Regions from separate parts of the Streptomyces sp. NPDC048172 genome, predicted to be linked through region 1. Evidence: riboswitches for the same ligand, from Rfam matches in the RefSeq annotation. Region 1 holds a riboswitch; the other holds the start of a gene.
What was found. A riboswitch is a leader RNA that binds a small molecule or an ion and turns the genes downstream of it on or off. The one in region 1 is predicted to bind cobalamin.
Positions count from the first base shown of each region.

Region 1 (7,152 bases):
CCCCACCTCACCCCGCTCGCCCTCGACCCGCCCCTGCCGTCCCGCACCGTCACCCTCCTGCACCGCGAGGGCGCCTACCGCAGCGCCGCCACCCGCGCCTTCACCGAGCTCGCCCACGACCTCATCCGCAGCCGCGGCTACGCAGCGCCCTAGGCGGTGGCCGCGACGGGTGTCAGCTCTGGCCGTTTGGCGGTGCGGCCGTCGCCGGAGGAGTGGCCGCGCAGGCGGCGCAGGATCCAGGGGCCGAGGAAGGTGGCGACCCAGCGGAGTTCCGTACGGAGGGCTTCCCGCGGCTTCGGCGCGGGCAGCGCGGGGAGCGGGAGGGTCCAGGAACTGTCGGTGTCGGGGAGCCGGAGCGCGTGGGCGAAGGCCGCGGCGGAGCGGGCGTGCCCGAGCGGCGAGAGGTGCAGCCGGTCCGCGCTCCACAGGCGCGGGTCGACGGTGACGGGGTGGACGGCGGTGTCCACGACGGTGACGCCGTGCCGCGTGGCGGCCTCGCGGATACGGGCGTTGAGCGCGCGGGCCCGGGAGGCGATCGGGCGGGCGAGCGGCGCGATCTTCCCGAGGTCGGGGAAGGTGAGGGTGACCACGTGCGTCCCGGCGGCGGTGAGTTCCGCGAACGTCGCCTCCAGGTGCCCCGCGACCCGGTTCACGTCGTACCGGGGGCGCAGGAAGTCGTTGACCCCCGCGACGACGGTGGCCAGATCGGGGCGCAGCGCGAGCGCCGCAGGGAGCTGCACGGTGCGGACGTGGTCGGTGCCGCATCCCCGTACCGCCAGGTTGGCGTACCGCAGCTCCGGGGAGGTGGCCGCGAGCCGGTCGGCCAGCCGGTCGGCCACGCCGCGGTACCCGGACTCCTCGTCCCCGTCGCCGATGCCCTCGGTCGTACTGTCGCCCAGCGCGACATAGCGCAGGTACCGGCGGTGCTGACCGCCGCGGTCGTCGTGGTCCTGGTTCTGGTCCTGGTGATCGGCGTGCGGCACGGCCACGGTCGGAATCCCTCCTGATCGACGCCCGGTTGCCCGGTCCGAGCGCGTGCGCGCGCTCCCGCCAGGGAGAGGATACGGACGCCGCACCCGCGGCGGCTTCGCCGTCGCCCCATGCGTCACAATGAGCGCACGAGGCGACGGGGACCAGGAAGCCGGTGCGAATCCGGCGCGGTCCCGCCACTGTGACCGGGAAGCGGCCCTCCCGCATGCCACTGTCCGCGCGCGGACGGGAAGGCGGAGGCGAGCGATGATCCGGGAGCCAGGAGACTGACCCGTCGCCGGTCCGACAGCAGGGGCGAGGACACCCCGGAGAGGATCGACTGTGACGACGCGTGCCCGTACGCAGGCGGAGGCGGAGGCAGAGGCAGAGACGGGGCGGCGGCCGGAGCCCGGCCGACGAGGGGTGCTGGCGGCGGGAGGCGGGCTGGCACTGGCCGCCTCGGGACTGCTCACGGGCTGCGGCGGCGACACGAAGGGAGGGGGAGGCGGGGACCGGTTCCGCGCCGCGTTCACGGCGGGCGGCTCGCAGGAGACCCTCGATCCCCATGTCGCCCCGAACTTCGTCGACCAGGCCAGGGCCAAGGCGCTGTTCGACACCCTCGGTACGTACGCGGACGACATGTCCGTACGGAAGCGGCTCGCCGAGTCCTGGGAGAGCGACCGCTCCGGCACCCGCTGGCGCATACGCCTGCGCCAGGCGGAGTTCCACGACGGGAAGCCGGTCACCGCCGAGGACGTCCTCTACAGCTACCGGCGGGCCGCCGACCCCGAGACCGGGTCGCCCTCGCAGGAGCTGCTGTCCGCGATCGACTTCGGGGCCAGCAAGGCGGAGGGCAAGCGGTCGCTCGTCCTCGTGCTGAAGGCGCCGAACTTCGAGTTCCCCACCGTCTTCGCCGGGCCCGGCACCGAGATCGTCCCCGACGGGACGAAGGACTTCCGCAAGCCCGTCGGCTCCGGCCCGTTCACCTACGTCTCCTTCACGCCCGGCGGCACCGCCCGCTACCGGCGCTGGGCGGACCACTGGGACGGCGCCCCGCACATCGCCGAGCTGGAGATCGTCCCCGCGAACGAGGAGTCGGCGCGGCTCAACGCGCTGCTGTCCGGACAGGTGCACTACGCGGCCGACATGGCCGGGGCCTCCGTCGACCGGCTGAAGAAGGAGGGTTCGACGCGGCTGCTGACGGCGAAGCGGGCCACCGCGCAGCAGCTTCTGCTCCGCACCGGCCGCAAGCCCTTCGACGACCCGCGGCTGGTGCGCGCCGTGCAGCTCGGGATCGACCGTAAGGCGCTGGTCCGCGTCGCGCTGGCCGGGCACGGCGAGGTGGGCGACGACCTGTTCGGCACGGGCCTGCGCGGCTACCCCGACGACCTGAAGCCCCGCGAGCGCGACGTCGAGAAGGCACGCGGGCTCGTCAAGGACGCCGGGGCCGACGGGCTGGAGATCACCGTGGAGACCAGCTCCGTGGACGCCGCGTGGGAGGCCGCCGCCGACCTGATGAAGGGGCAGCTGCGCGAGGTGGGGCTGCGGCTGCGCGTCAACACCCGCGCCTCCAGCACGTACTTCAGCGAGATCAAGACGAAGGGCGTCGCCGCCTTCAACACCACCTCCACCCTGCCCGTCTCCGACTTCCTCCAGCAGCGCGTCCGCGGCGGGGCGGCGCGCAACCAGACGCAGTACGCCTCGGAGAAGTTCGACGCGCTGCTGACCCGCGCCCGCACCACCCGCGACGAGAAGGAGCGGCTGGCGCTGCTCGCCCGCGCGCAGCGGATCGCCCGGGACGAGTCGGGGCTGCTGGTGTGGGCGTTCTCCGATGCCACCGACGCCGTCGGCCCCTCGGTACGCGGCCTGCGCGCCGCGCCGCCGAACTCGCACGACTGGGCCCGGTTCGACCGGGTCCGGCTCGGTTGAGAGACTCCGGTTCGGCTGAGATGCGCGGATACGTCCTGCGGCGCTCCCTTCTGGCGGTCCTCCAGTCCCTGGTGGTGCTGGTCGCCGTCTTCGCGGTCGGCTCACTGCTGCCCGGCGACACGGCCGACGTGCTGCGCGGCGAGCACGGCACCCCCGAGCAGGTGGCGGCCCTGCGCGGGCGGCTGGGGCTGGACCAGCCCGTCTGGGCCCGTTTCTGGCACTGGCTCGGCGGCCTGCTCGGCGGCGACCTGGGGCTCTCCTCGACGACCGGGCTGCCGGTGGACGAGGACCTCGGCCGCCGTATCGGGGTGACGCTGCTGCTGGGCGTGCCCGCGCTGGCGCTGGTCACGGTGCTGGCGCCGCTGCTGGGCACGGTCTCCGGGCTGCGGGAGGGCAGCCGCCTCGACCGGGCGCTGAACACGATCGCCGTCGTGCTGCACTCCGTACCGGAGTTCGTCCTCGCGCTGCTGCTCGTCGCCTCCGTCTCGCTGACGGCCGGGCTGCTGCCCGCGACCGCCGTCGGCATGGACACCGCCGCGCTGCTCGCGCAACCGGCCGTGCTGGTGCTGCCCGTCCTCGTCCTGACGGCCCGGCACCTGTGCGATCTGGCCCGGCAGATTCGGGCAGGGGTGGCCGCCGGGCGGCACGGCCCCGTCGCCGGGCATCTGCGGCTGCTGGGGGTACGGGAGCGGACCGTGGTCCTCCGCCATGTGCTGCCGGGCGCGCTGGGCCCCGCCGCGCAGCAGTTCGCGCGCTGCGTGGAAGGGCTGCTGGGCGGCGCCGTGCTGGTGGAGGCCGTGTTCGGCTTCCGGGGGCTGGGCAGCGGCTTCATCGAGGCGGTGCAGAACCGCGACCTGCCCCAGGTGCAGGCGTACGCCCTGCTGTTCGCCGGTACGGCCGTCGCCGTCAACCTGCTCGGCGACCTGGCGGCCCACCGGCTGGCCCCGCGCCGGGAGGTGACGGCGTGAGCGTACGTACTCTCTGGCGGCGCCGTCCGTGGATCGCCCTCGCACTGCTGGGCGTACCGGTGCTCGCGGCCGTACTGGGGCCGCTGCTGGGGCCACTGCTGGGGCCGCTCGCGGGACAGGACCAGGGGGCGCTGCCCTCGCAGCCGCCCGGCGCTGGGCATCCGCTCGGCACGGACGTCCTGGGCCGCGACGTGCTCCGGCTCGTGCTGCACGGCGGCGGCTCGGTGCTGGGCGGTGCGCTGGGGGCACTCCTCGTCGGGCTCGCGGTGGGGACTCCGCTGGGGCTGCTGGCCTCCGGCCCGAGGCGCGGCCTCGACGAGACGGTGATGCGCGGGATGGACCTGCTCCTCGCCTTCCCCGGACTCCTGGTGCTGATGACCCTGGCGGCGCTCGGCCACCGTGAGTGGTACTGGCTGGTGACGGTCGCCGGGCTGCTCCAGGTCCCGGCCGTGGCCCGCCTCGTACGGGGAGCCGCGCTGGCACCCGGCACCCGTACGGTCGTCGAGGCGCTGCGGATGCAGGGGCACGGCTGGGCGTACATCCACCTGCGGCACCTGGCGCGGGAGCTGGCGGCGCCGCTGGCCACCGACGCCGCGGGCCGGTTCTCCGTGGTGCTGTACCTGCTGGCCTCCGCCAACTTCCTCGGCCTCGGCCTGCCCGCCTCCTCGCCGGACTGGGCGGTGCTCATCGAGCGCAACAGCGACGCGCTGTTCGTCCAGCCCGCGGCCGTACTGGTCCCGGCCGGCCTGCTGACGGCGCTGTGCGTCGGCGGCAACCTGCTCGTGGACCGCGCCCTCGCACGCCACCGGAGCAGCGCGTGACCGACTCGGCCCGCGGACCGCTGCTGGACGTCCCGGAGATCTCCGCGTACGCGGAGGGCGCGGAACGCCCGCTGCTGGACCAGGTCGCGCTGACCGTCGCGGCGGGTTCGGTGACCGCCGTCGTCGGGCCGTCCGGCAGCGGCAAGACGACACTGGGCCTGGCGGCGCTCGGGGCCGCACGCGACGGCGTACGGCTGACCGGAAGCGTCCTGCTCGCGGGCACCGACCTGCTCCTCCTGCCACCGGACCGGCGCCCGGCGGCGCGCGCCGGACGCGTGGCGCACCTGCCGCAGCACCCGGAGACGGTGCTGGACCCGATCCGCAGAGTCGGCGGCGTGCTGAGGGAGACGGCGGCGCTCGGCCATCCGGAACGCGCCGCGCGGAGACCCGCGGCGCGCCGCGCGCTGGCCCGCGCCGGTCTGGAGTGGGAGACCGTACGCCGCCGCTTCCCGCACCAGCTCTCCGGCGGCCAGCAGCAGCGCCTGGCGCTCGCCTCCGCCCTCGTGACGGGCGCCCGGCTGCTGGTGCTGGACGAGCCGACGAGCGGCCTGGACGCCGCGCTCGCCCACGCGTTGGGCAGGACGGTGCGGGCGCTGGCGGACGACGACGGAGTGGGAGTGCTGCTGCTCAGCCACGACCTGCCCCTGGTGCGTGCGACGGCCGACCGCGTGACCGTCATGGAAGACGGCCGCGCCGTGGACGAGGGTCCGACGGCGGACCTCCTCGGCACCGAGTCGCCGGGACCTGCAGGCCGCCGTCACCGGGCGACCCGGGAACTGCTCGCCGCGGAGCGCCGCCCTCCGCGCCCGGACCGGTCCGAGCCGGGCGCGGAGGACGGCGGCGCGGCGGGTGGCGGCACCGTGGCCGCCGTCGGGATCGCCGTACGCCGCCGGTCCGGCGATCCGCTCGCCGGGCCGGTGTCGATGGAATTCCCGCCGGGCAGCAGGACCGCGCTGCTCGGCCCCTCCGGCTCGGGCAAGACGACCTTCGCCCGCGCCCTGGCCGGACTGACCGTCCCCTCGCGGGGCGAGGTACGGCTCGACGGCCGCCCGCTCCCCGGCCGGGTCGACATGCGCACGGCCGTACAGCGCCGCGCCGTCCAGTACGTGCACCAGAGCAGCGCGGACTCCTTCGAGAAGCATCGGCCCCTCCTCGCGCAGCTCGCGGACACCGCACGGCTGCTGCGCGGCCTGCGGGACGAGGAGGCGGCAGCCGAAGCAGTGGCGGCCGCCGAGGCGCTGGGGCTCGACGGGACGCTGCTGCGCCGCACCCCGGACCGGCTGTCCGGCGGCCAGCTCCAGCGCTGCGCGCTCGTACGGGCCCTGACGGCGCGTCCGGCGCTGCTGGTGTGCGACGAGGTGACCTCGGCGCTCGACACCGTCTCCAGGGAGCGGCTCCTCGACGCGCTGCCCCGCCTGCTCGCCCCGGCCGCGACGGCCCTGCTCTTCATCAGCCACGACCTGAGGGCGGTAGGGGCGCTCACGGACCGGACCGCGCACTTCGAGGACGGGCGGCGCACCTCACCGTGCGCGGGGTTGTAGGAACCGCCAAGCCCTGGAGAGGCGTCAGGAGGGTCTTCATGGCTTCCTATAAAGGAGCATTCATCTCCGGCTCATGCCCTTGACCGGGGGATCCGCCGCAAATTAGCTTCGGTCGCACCGGCTCGCGATCTCAGGGAAGGAGGCGAAGTCGGATGTCGATCCTCTCCGATCTGAATCGCCTCGTCAGGCGTGCCGCCTGGACTCCGGGTCGTGTTGCGCACGGCTGCTGAGCAGCTTTTCCGGTGTCCGGAAAATGGCGCCGGGTGTTACGTGAATTCCCTTTCCCGTCCGCGGCACGTCGTGGCGTGCTGATTCGCACCGCGGGTTCTCAAGCTGCGCCACCGAAGAGAAAGCCCCAGAAATGGCGACTGGAACAAGAATGACGGCCGCGTACCGAAACGGTGGTGTGTGATGGAAGCCGCGCGGATCACGGTCAATGGGGAGGAGATGCCGATCTCCCCGGCACCTGCCCACACCACGGTTCTGGACTTCCTGCGTGAGCGTGGCCTCACGGGGAGCAAGGAGGGCTGCGCCGAGGGCGAGTGCGGCGCGTGCTCGGTCCTGGTCGCCCGTCCCGGGGTGGAGAAGCCCACCGACTGGGTGGCGGTCAACGCCTGTCTGGCTCCGGTCGCGGCCCTCGACGGGCAGGAGATCGTCACCTCCGAGGGCCTCGCCACCCAGGGCGGACCCGGCACGCCGCCCACCCTGCACCCGGTGCAGCAGGAGATGGCCGTACGCGGCGGCTCGCAGTGCGGCTACTGCACGCCGGGCTTCGTGTGCAGCATGGCCGCCGAGTACTACCGGCCGGACCGCTGCGCGCACGCGGAATCCGGCGGCGGCGCCGGTGCGGATGCCGAGCACGGTCCGAACGGCTTCGACCTGCACTCCCTCAGCGGCAATCTGTGCCGCTGCACCGGCTATCGC
Region 1 is NZ_JBIDAT010000013.1:19,889-27,040, forward strand. It holds gene cynR (transcriptional regulator CynR) at 1-153, shown strand, start outside; gene ACGF3A_RS39695 (SGNH/GDSL hydrolase family protein) at 150-914, opposite strand; cobalamin riboswitch at 1,133-1,259, shown strand; gene ACGF3A_RS39700 (ABC transporter substrate-binding protein) at 1,312-2,898, shown strand; gene ACGF3A_RS39705 (ABC transporter permease) at 2,919-3,866, shown strand; gene ACGF3A_RS39710 (ABC transporter permease) at 3,863-4,687, shown strand; gene ACGF3A_RS39715 (ABC transporter ATP-binding protein) at 4,684-6,228, shown strand; gene ACGF3A_RS39720 (xanthine dehydrogenase small subunit) at 6,640-7,152, shown strand, end outside.

Region 2 (7,152 bases), on a different contig from region 1:
GCGCGTCCCGCGAGTGGGCCAGCCCCGACGTCCCGCTCGCGAGCAGCGGCCAGCCGAACGCGGCCACGCCGATGGCGCTCGTCAGCGCGAGCGCCGTGACGGAACGGGGACCGAGCCGGATCGCGCGTACGTTCACGCCGTCGCCCCCTCTGCTCCGCCCAGCGCCTCCCGCACCTGCGGCACGGTCAGCCAGGGCTCGGGCGCGAGGATCTTGGAGGTCTGCGGCGCGAAGGCCGGGGACGAGGTGACGATCTCCGCCGTCGGGCCGTCCGCGACGGTCTCGCCCTGGGCGAGGATCACCACGCGGTGCGCGACCTCCGCCGCCAGCTCGACGTCGTGCGTGGCCAGTACGGTGCCGTGGCCGCGCCCCGCGAGCTCGCGCAGGACCGTCACCAGGCGGGACTTGGCCGCGTAGTCCAGGCCGCGCGTCGGCTCGTCCAGCAGGAGCAGCGGCGGGCTCGCCGTCAGCACGATCGCCAGGGCGAGCGCGAGGCGCTGGCCCTCCGACAGGTCGCGCGGGTGGGTGCTGTCGGGGATGCCCGGCAGCAGCTCCGAGACCAGCGCGCGGCAGGTGCCGGGCGCCGCGCCCGCGTCCTGGTCGGCCGAGGCGCACTCGCGCGCGACCGTGTCCGCGTAGAGCAGGTCGCGCGGCTCCTGCGGTACGAGCCCGGCGTGCCGCAGCAGTTCGGCGGGGCGCGTACGGTGCGGGGGCCCGCCGCCGACCGAGACCGTGCCGGAGGTCGGGGCGTGCAGCCCGACGAGGCTGCCCAGCAGCGTCGACTTGCCCGCGCCGTTCCGGCCCATCAGCGCGACCGTCTCGCCCGCGCGCAGGGAGAGCGTCACCTCGTGCAGCGCCGTGACCCGCCCGCGGAGGAGGGTGAGGCGCGAGGTCTCCGCCAGCACGGGTGCCTCGCGGGGCGGCGCGGTTGTCCTCGGCGGGGTCCGGTTTTCGAGCCGTGCGCGCAGGGGCGCGGCCCGGCGCCGGGCGTCCCGTACGGACAGCGGGAGCGGCGACCAGCCCGCCAGCGCGCCCAGCTCGACGACGGGCGGGCGCACCGGCGAGACCGTCATCAGCTCGGCGGGGTCGCCCAGCCGGGCCGGGGCGCCGGGGGAGGGGAGGAGCAGCACCTGGTCCGCGTACTGCACGACCCGTTCGAGCCGATGCTCGGCCATCAGCACCGTCGTGCCCAGGTCGTGCACGAGGCGCTGGAGGACGGCGAGGACCTCCTCGGCGGCGCCCGGGTCGAGCGCCGAGGTCGGCTCGTCCAGGACGAGCACGCGCGGGTGCGGGGTGAGCACGGAGCCGATCGCCACGCGCTGCTGCTGGCCGCCGGAGAGGGTGGCGATGGGGCGGTCACGCAGCTCGTTGAGGCCGAGCAGGTCGAGGGTCTCCTCGACGCGCCGCCGCATCGTCCCTGGCGGGAGGCCGAGCGACTCCATGCCGTACGCCAGCTCGTCCTCGACCGTGTCGGTGACGAAGTGGGCCAGGGGGTCCTGGCCCACGGTGCCGACGACGTCGGCGAGTTCCCGGGGCTTGTGCGTACGGGTGTCGCGGCCCGCGACGGTGACCCTGCCGTGCAGGGTGCCACCCGTGAAGTGCGGGACGAGTCCGCTGACGGTGCCGAGCAATGTCGACTTGCCGACCCCTGAGGGGCCGACGAGGAGACAGAGCTCGCCCTCGGGGATGTCCGCGTCCACGAGGGCGAGTGCCGGTTCCGTGGCGTCCTCGTAGGTGACGCTGACGTTCTCGAAGTGGATCATTTCGTGGGCTCTTCCGGGGTGCTGGTCACGGGCTGCCCCTCGCTGTTTCGCCGCAGACTGCGGCTGTGTCGTGGTTGCTCGCTCCCCCAAGCTCTTCGAGCAGGGAGGTACCCCCATTCCCCGCGCCCCTGCGGGGCGCCCTCCCGCGGGGCGCTCTTCCGTACGGGGGACGGCGCCGGAGCGATCACCGCCGGGAGGAGGCCCAGGAGGATCATCGCGGCCGGGAACAGGGGCAGCTGGGGTGCTGTCAGGGGGACGGCCGGGGGGTCGAGGTCGGCGTCGGTGACGAGCAGGGCCGCCGCCACCGCCACCCCCGAGGCGGTGACCAGCCAGGCGCGCACGCCCCAGCGGTCGGGCCGGTAGCGGGTGCGGACCGTGCGGCGGCCGCCCAGGGCCAGCCCCGCCAGCGCCAGGACGAGCCCGCCGAGCAGCACCGGCAGGCCGAACGCGGCGCCCTCCGAGGCCAGCAGTCCGTACGTGCCCGCGCACACGCCCAGCAGGCCGCCGACCGTGAGCGCCGCGGTCGTACGGCGTACGGCGCGCGGCACCCTGGCCGTACGCCCGTAACCGCGCGCGTCCATCGCGGCGGCGAGCGCGACCGAGCGCTCCAACGCGCCCTCCAGGACCGGCAGCCCCACCTGGAGCACCCCGCGCAGTCCCCGGTCGCTCCGGCCGCGCAGCCGCCGGGCCGCGCGCAGCCGCTGCACGTCGGCCACCAGGTTCGGCGCGAACGTCATGGCGACGACCACCGCGACCCCCGCCTCGTACAGCGCGCCGGGCAGCGACTTGAGGAGGCGGGCCGGGTTGGCGAGCGCGTTCGCGGCGCCGACGCAGATCAGCAGCGTCGCCAGCTTCAGCCCGTCGTAGAGCGCGAAGACCATGCCCTCGGCCGTCACCCTGCCGCCGACGCGCACGCCCTGCGCCCAGTCGGGCAGCGGCACCTCGGGGAGCGTCACCAGGACGTGCGTCCCGGGGACCGGCGAGCCCAGGAAGAACGCGAAGACCAGCCGGATGCCCAGCACCAGCAGGCCGAGCTTCAGGAACGCGCCGTACGAGCGGGCCCACGGCGCGTTCGTGCGGCGTACGGCGACGACGTACCCCGCGACGACGATCAGTAGGCCGAGCAGCAGCGGGTTCGTCGTACGCGAGGCCGCCGTCGCGAGACCGAGCGCCCACAGCCACCACGCCCCGGGGTGGAGCGAGGTGGAGCGGGTCGCCAGGGGCGCGCGCAGCGCCCCCGCGCGGGGCGGCCTGGCCATACGGGTGGCCTTCACCTCCTGCGGCGCGCCTGCCAGAGCGCCGCCGCGCCGAGGACGGCCACGGCGGCGACGCCCGCGCCGATGCCGAGCCCCGTGGACATGCCCCCGTCGTCGTCCTTCTTCTTCCCCGAGGAGCTGTCGCTGTCGCTCTCCTCCTTGGAGGCCACCTCGCCGCAGCCCTTGCGGGGGTAGCCGTCGATGGCGCAGAGGAGGGAGTCGGAGTTGTAGCGGAGCGGCTCGGCGACGGCCGCGAGCGCGTCGGCCGCCGAACCGTCCTCGTCGATCCGCGCGCACGCCGTACGCGCCCCGGGCGGCTTCTCCCCGCCGGGCGCGTCGCCGCGCGTGCCGAAGTCGAGGCGCAGCGCGACCCGCTTCGTCCCGGACTTCTTCTCCGTACGGGCGCACGCCGCGTCGAAGGCGATGCCGCCGCGCGGCCGGGTGGCGTCCTTGGAGTCCTCGCTGAGCGCGAAGCGGAAGCCGAGCACGTCGCCGTCGCCGGGGCGCAGCACGGCCGGGCCCTTCGTCGCGTACGCCCAGCCGCCGTCGCCCTTCCGCTCCCAGAACGACCAGTAGCGGTAGCCGTCCCTGGCGGCCTGCGCCGTACCCGCCATGCCCAGCGGCAGGGCAAGGAGCAGCACGCCCAGCATGCCCAGCACGGTCAGCAGACGCCTCACAGCGACTGCTTCTTCCGGCGTCCGCTCAGCCAGATGCCGATGCCCGCCCCGGCCGCGACGCCCACGACGATGAACGACCAGGTGGGCAGGGACCCGCCGTCGTCGTCCTTCTTGTCCTCCTTCTTGTCCTCCTCGCCCTTCTTCTCGTGGGACGGCATCGCGGCGGGCTTCGGGCCCGTCGCCGTGAGGCGCTTCAGCAGGTCGGTGCCGCCGAGCTGCGCCGGGTCGCCATTGGTCGTGGCGCGGTTGGCGAGGATCAGGATGCCGAGCGCCGCCGGGTCGTCCTTGGCCTTGTCCCACTTGCCGAGGTTGTCGCCGAGCCAGTCGAGGGACTTCTTGGCCTCGTCCTTGCGGCCCGCGGCCGAGAGGGCGATCACGGCGTCGGCGGTGTTCGCGTAGTCCGGCTGGCCCTTGCCCTTGCCCTTGTCCTTGGCGCCCGGGGTGACGGCCACGAGATGGCCGTCGTTCTTCTTCAGCGTGGCGGTGAGGTAGTCGGCACCCTTCTCCGCCTCCTTCTTCGGGGACGCGCCGTGCCCCTCCTTGTCGCCGGAGAGCGCGAGCCCCTGGCGCATCCCGGCGAGCACGGCCGCCGCGGTGGCGTCGTCGTTCGGGTCGAGCTTGTCGCCCTTGCCGGGCTGGTACGCGAAGGCGCCGTACGCGTCCTTCTTCGCGTCCTTGGTGTCCTTGTCGATCTGGAAGGAGAGCAGCGCGTCGAACGCCGTCTTGCCGTCCTTCTTCCACGCGGCCGGGTCCTTGCCCGCGGCGACGAGGGCGCCGACGACGACGGAGACCGAGTTCGCGTCGGAGGGGCTGCCGGGGTTGTAGCCCCAGCCGCCGTCCTTGTTCTGGACGGACTTCAGCCAGTCGAGGGCCTTGTCGGTCCCGGCGTTCGGCCCGCCGATCGAGGCGGACAGGGCCTGTACGGCGATGGCCGTGGCGTTCACGTCCGCCGGGGTCTTCTTCGCGTCGCACTTCGCCTTCGGGTCGGCGCGGTACGCCGGGAACGAGCCGTCCTCGCACTGCTGCGTCGACAGCCAGCTCACCGCCTTCGGCGACGGCTTCGCGCCCGCGGCGTCCAGCGCCAGCAGCGCGACGGACTGCCGCCACACCCCGTCGAACTTCGGGTCGCCCTTCCCGTACAGCTCCGGCGGCAGCTTCTCGTCGGCCACGGCGACGGGGGCGACTGCCGCTGTGACCGCGCAGAGCGCGAGGGAGGCGGCGACGGCCACGGAGAAGCGGTGGCGCTGGCGCGGGCGCGGGAACATGCGGGTGCCTTTCGCTGACGGTGACGTGACGGGTGGGCCGTAGCCGTGCACGGCCGTCCCGTCACGCGTGGTCGCGCGGCGGCACACCGGGCTCGGCTCCGTATACCCCGACGGTGCCGTGCGGTGCCCCGCTGGCGGGGCACCGCAGGAGCCTGTGCCTCCGGGCGGGCGATCCGGCTCGCGGCGCCGTGTGGTGCTCGCCGCTCACGGTTGCGGGTCAGCGCCGGATTCCCACCGGCTTCCCCCGAACGGAGACGCTGCTGTCTGCCCCGCCACTTTAGCCGTACGACCGTGAAAGACCGCCCCCAGGTGCCCTCGCCACGACCCCTCAGCTCACCAACAGACCAGACCTCGCCCGCCCAGAGCCACGCCCCTGCGTCTACTTCCCGGCTCCACCACGCAACAGAGCTTGCCCCTCCAGGGGCACGGGTCTGTGTCTGCTTCGCGGCTCCGCCGCGTGGGCGCGCCGGTCACGACACCTCGGGGCTTGCCCGATCAGGGGCCCGGGGCTGTGTTTGTTTTGCGGCTCCGCCGCGTGGGCGCGACCGGTCCAAGACTTTTGGGCTTGCCCCTTTAGGGGCGCGGGGAACTGCGCGCCCAGCCACGATGCGGGCGCGGCCCGCGAAGCACAGCCCGGGGCTCCCCGGGCGCGGCTCTTGTACGCGGGGCACCCGGCGTGGGGGGCTGCGCTTGCCAACCCTGCGCCTTGCGCAGACTTCCCAAGCTCAGAGGGGTGGAGGGAGAAGCAGGAGTGCCCCGTTAGGGGCGCGGGGAACTGCGCGACTAGCCACGATGCACTCGCAGTCCGCGAAGCACAGCCCGGGGCACCTCGGGTGCGGCTCTTACTGGAGGCTGCCGTGTTGGGCGGCTTGGAGTAGGGCTCGGCCCTGGGCGGTGACGCTGTGGAAGGAGCGGCCACCTTTGCGTACCGTCACCAGAAGGCCGTTCTCGCGCAGCACAGCGGTGTGCTGGCTCACTGCAGGCCCGGTCACATCGAGGAGGCGGGCCAGCTCTGTCGTGGACGAGCCGCATCCCGTCGCCCGGAGCAGCGCGGCCCGCGTGCGGCCCAGCAGCTCTCCCAGCCCGTCGCCCGCCTGCGACGCCGCCTCCCCGCGCTCGTGCGAGACGGGGTAGACGAGGACCGGCGGCCGGGAGGGGTCGGCGAGGGAGACCGGCGCGGGCCAGCAGAAGTAGGAGGGCTGGAGGAGCAGGCCGCGCCCCTCCAGGCGGAGCTCCTGATCCACCGGGTAGGCGACCTCCAGCACCGGCGGCTGCCAGCGGAAGTGCGGACCGAGCGAGGCGAGCATCCCCTCGGTACCGCCGTCGAGCAGCGCGTGCAGCCGCAGGTTGCGGTCGGCGTCGACGTGGGCGTGGACGCGGGACCAGTAGGGCGCGACGGCCGTCTCGTAGTACGCGCGCACCGCGCCGCCCAGCCGCCGCAGCGGCTCGGTGGCGCTGGCGCTCCGCGCCGTGGGGTCGGCCAGCGCGTCGGCCCAGCGCGGCACGCGCCCGTGGTCGGCGGCGAACCGCTCCAGGTCGGCGGCGAGCGTACGGCGCGGAGTGCTCAGCATGGTGTCGACGGCGGCGTCGAGGGTCGGGGACTCCTCGGTGCCGGGGCCAGGGGTGAGGAAGTCGGGGGAGTAGCCGCAGGGCGGGAGGAGGGAGGCGAGGAGCCTGCTCTCGGGCCCGAGCCGGGGCCGTACGGCGTGCCGCCAGGGCCCGAACGCGGCGCGCCCGTCCCGGCGTTGCAGCGTCTGCACGCTGTTGGTGATCTCCCACAGGGCGTCCGGTTCCCTCGCGACGCGCAGCCGCGCCAGGTCCTGGGAGGTGAAGACGACCCGCAGCATGACTCTCCTCCGTACAGCAGCCGTACAGCCGTGGCGCCGGGGCGGGAGCGCACGGCGAATTCCCCTGTGACAAGGGGAATTTAGCCGTGGCTACCGCCGCTTGTTCGCCCGAACGGCCAATCGCATGCTGAACGGTACGGATGCGGGGAGCGACGGAGCGGCGGCCGGCGCGCTGCGACAGCAGCGGCAGGGGGATGCGGGCGGCGGTACGAGCGGCACGGCGCGGCCCCGCGGCCCTCGCGTGTCGGTGTGTCGGCGTGCCGACGTGCTCGCGCGGCGAGGGGCGTCCCGGTACCGGCGGGGTGGATCCCCCTCCCCACCCCGCCTTCGGGGGGAGACGGACGGT
Region 2 is NZ_JBIDAT010000007.1:8,871-16,022, reverse strand. It holds gene ACGF3A_RS29495 (ECF transporter S component) at 1-136, opposite strand, end outside; gene ACGF3A_RS29490 (ABC transporter ATP-binding protein) at 133-1,761, opposite strand; gene ACGF3A_RS29485 (energy-coupling factor transporter transmembrane component T) at 1,758-3,020, opposite strand; gene ACGF3A_RS29480 (SCO2322 family protein) at 3,032-3,667, opposite strand; gene ACGF3A_RS29475 (prenyltransferase/squalene oxidase repeat-containing protein) at 3,691-4,959, opposite strand; cobalamin riboswitch at 5,105-5,246, opposite strand; gene ACGF3A_RS29470 (ArsR/SmtB family transcription factor) at 5,802-6,806, opposite strand.
Region 2: another riboswitch for cobalamin. It lies ahead of ACGF3A_RS29475 (prenyltransferase/squalene oxidase repeat-containing protein); the one in region 1 lies ahead of ACGF3A_RS39700 (ABC transporter substrate-binding protein).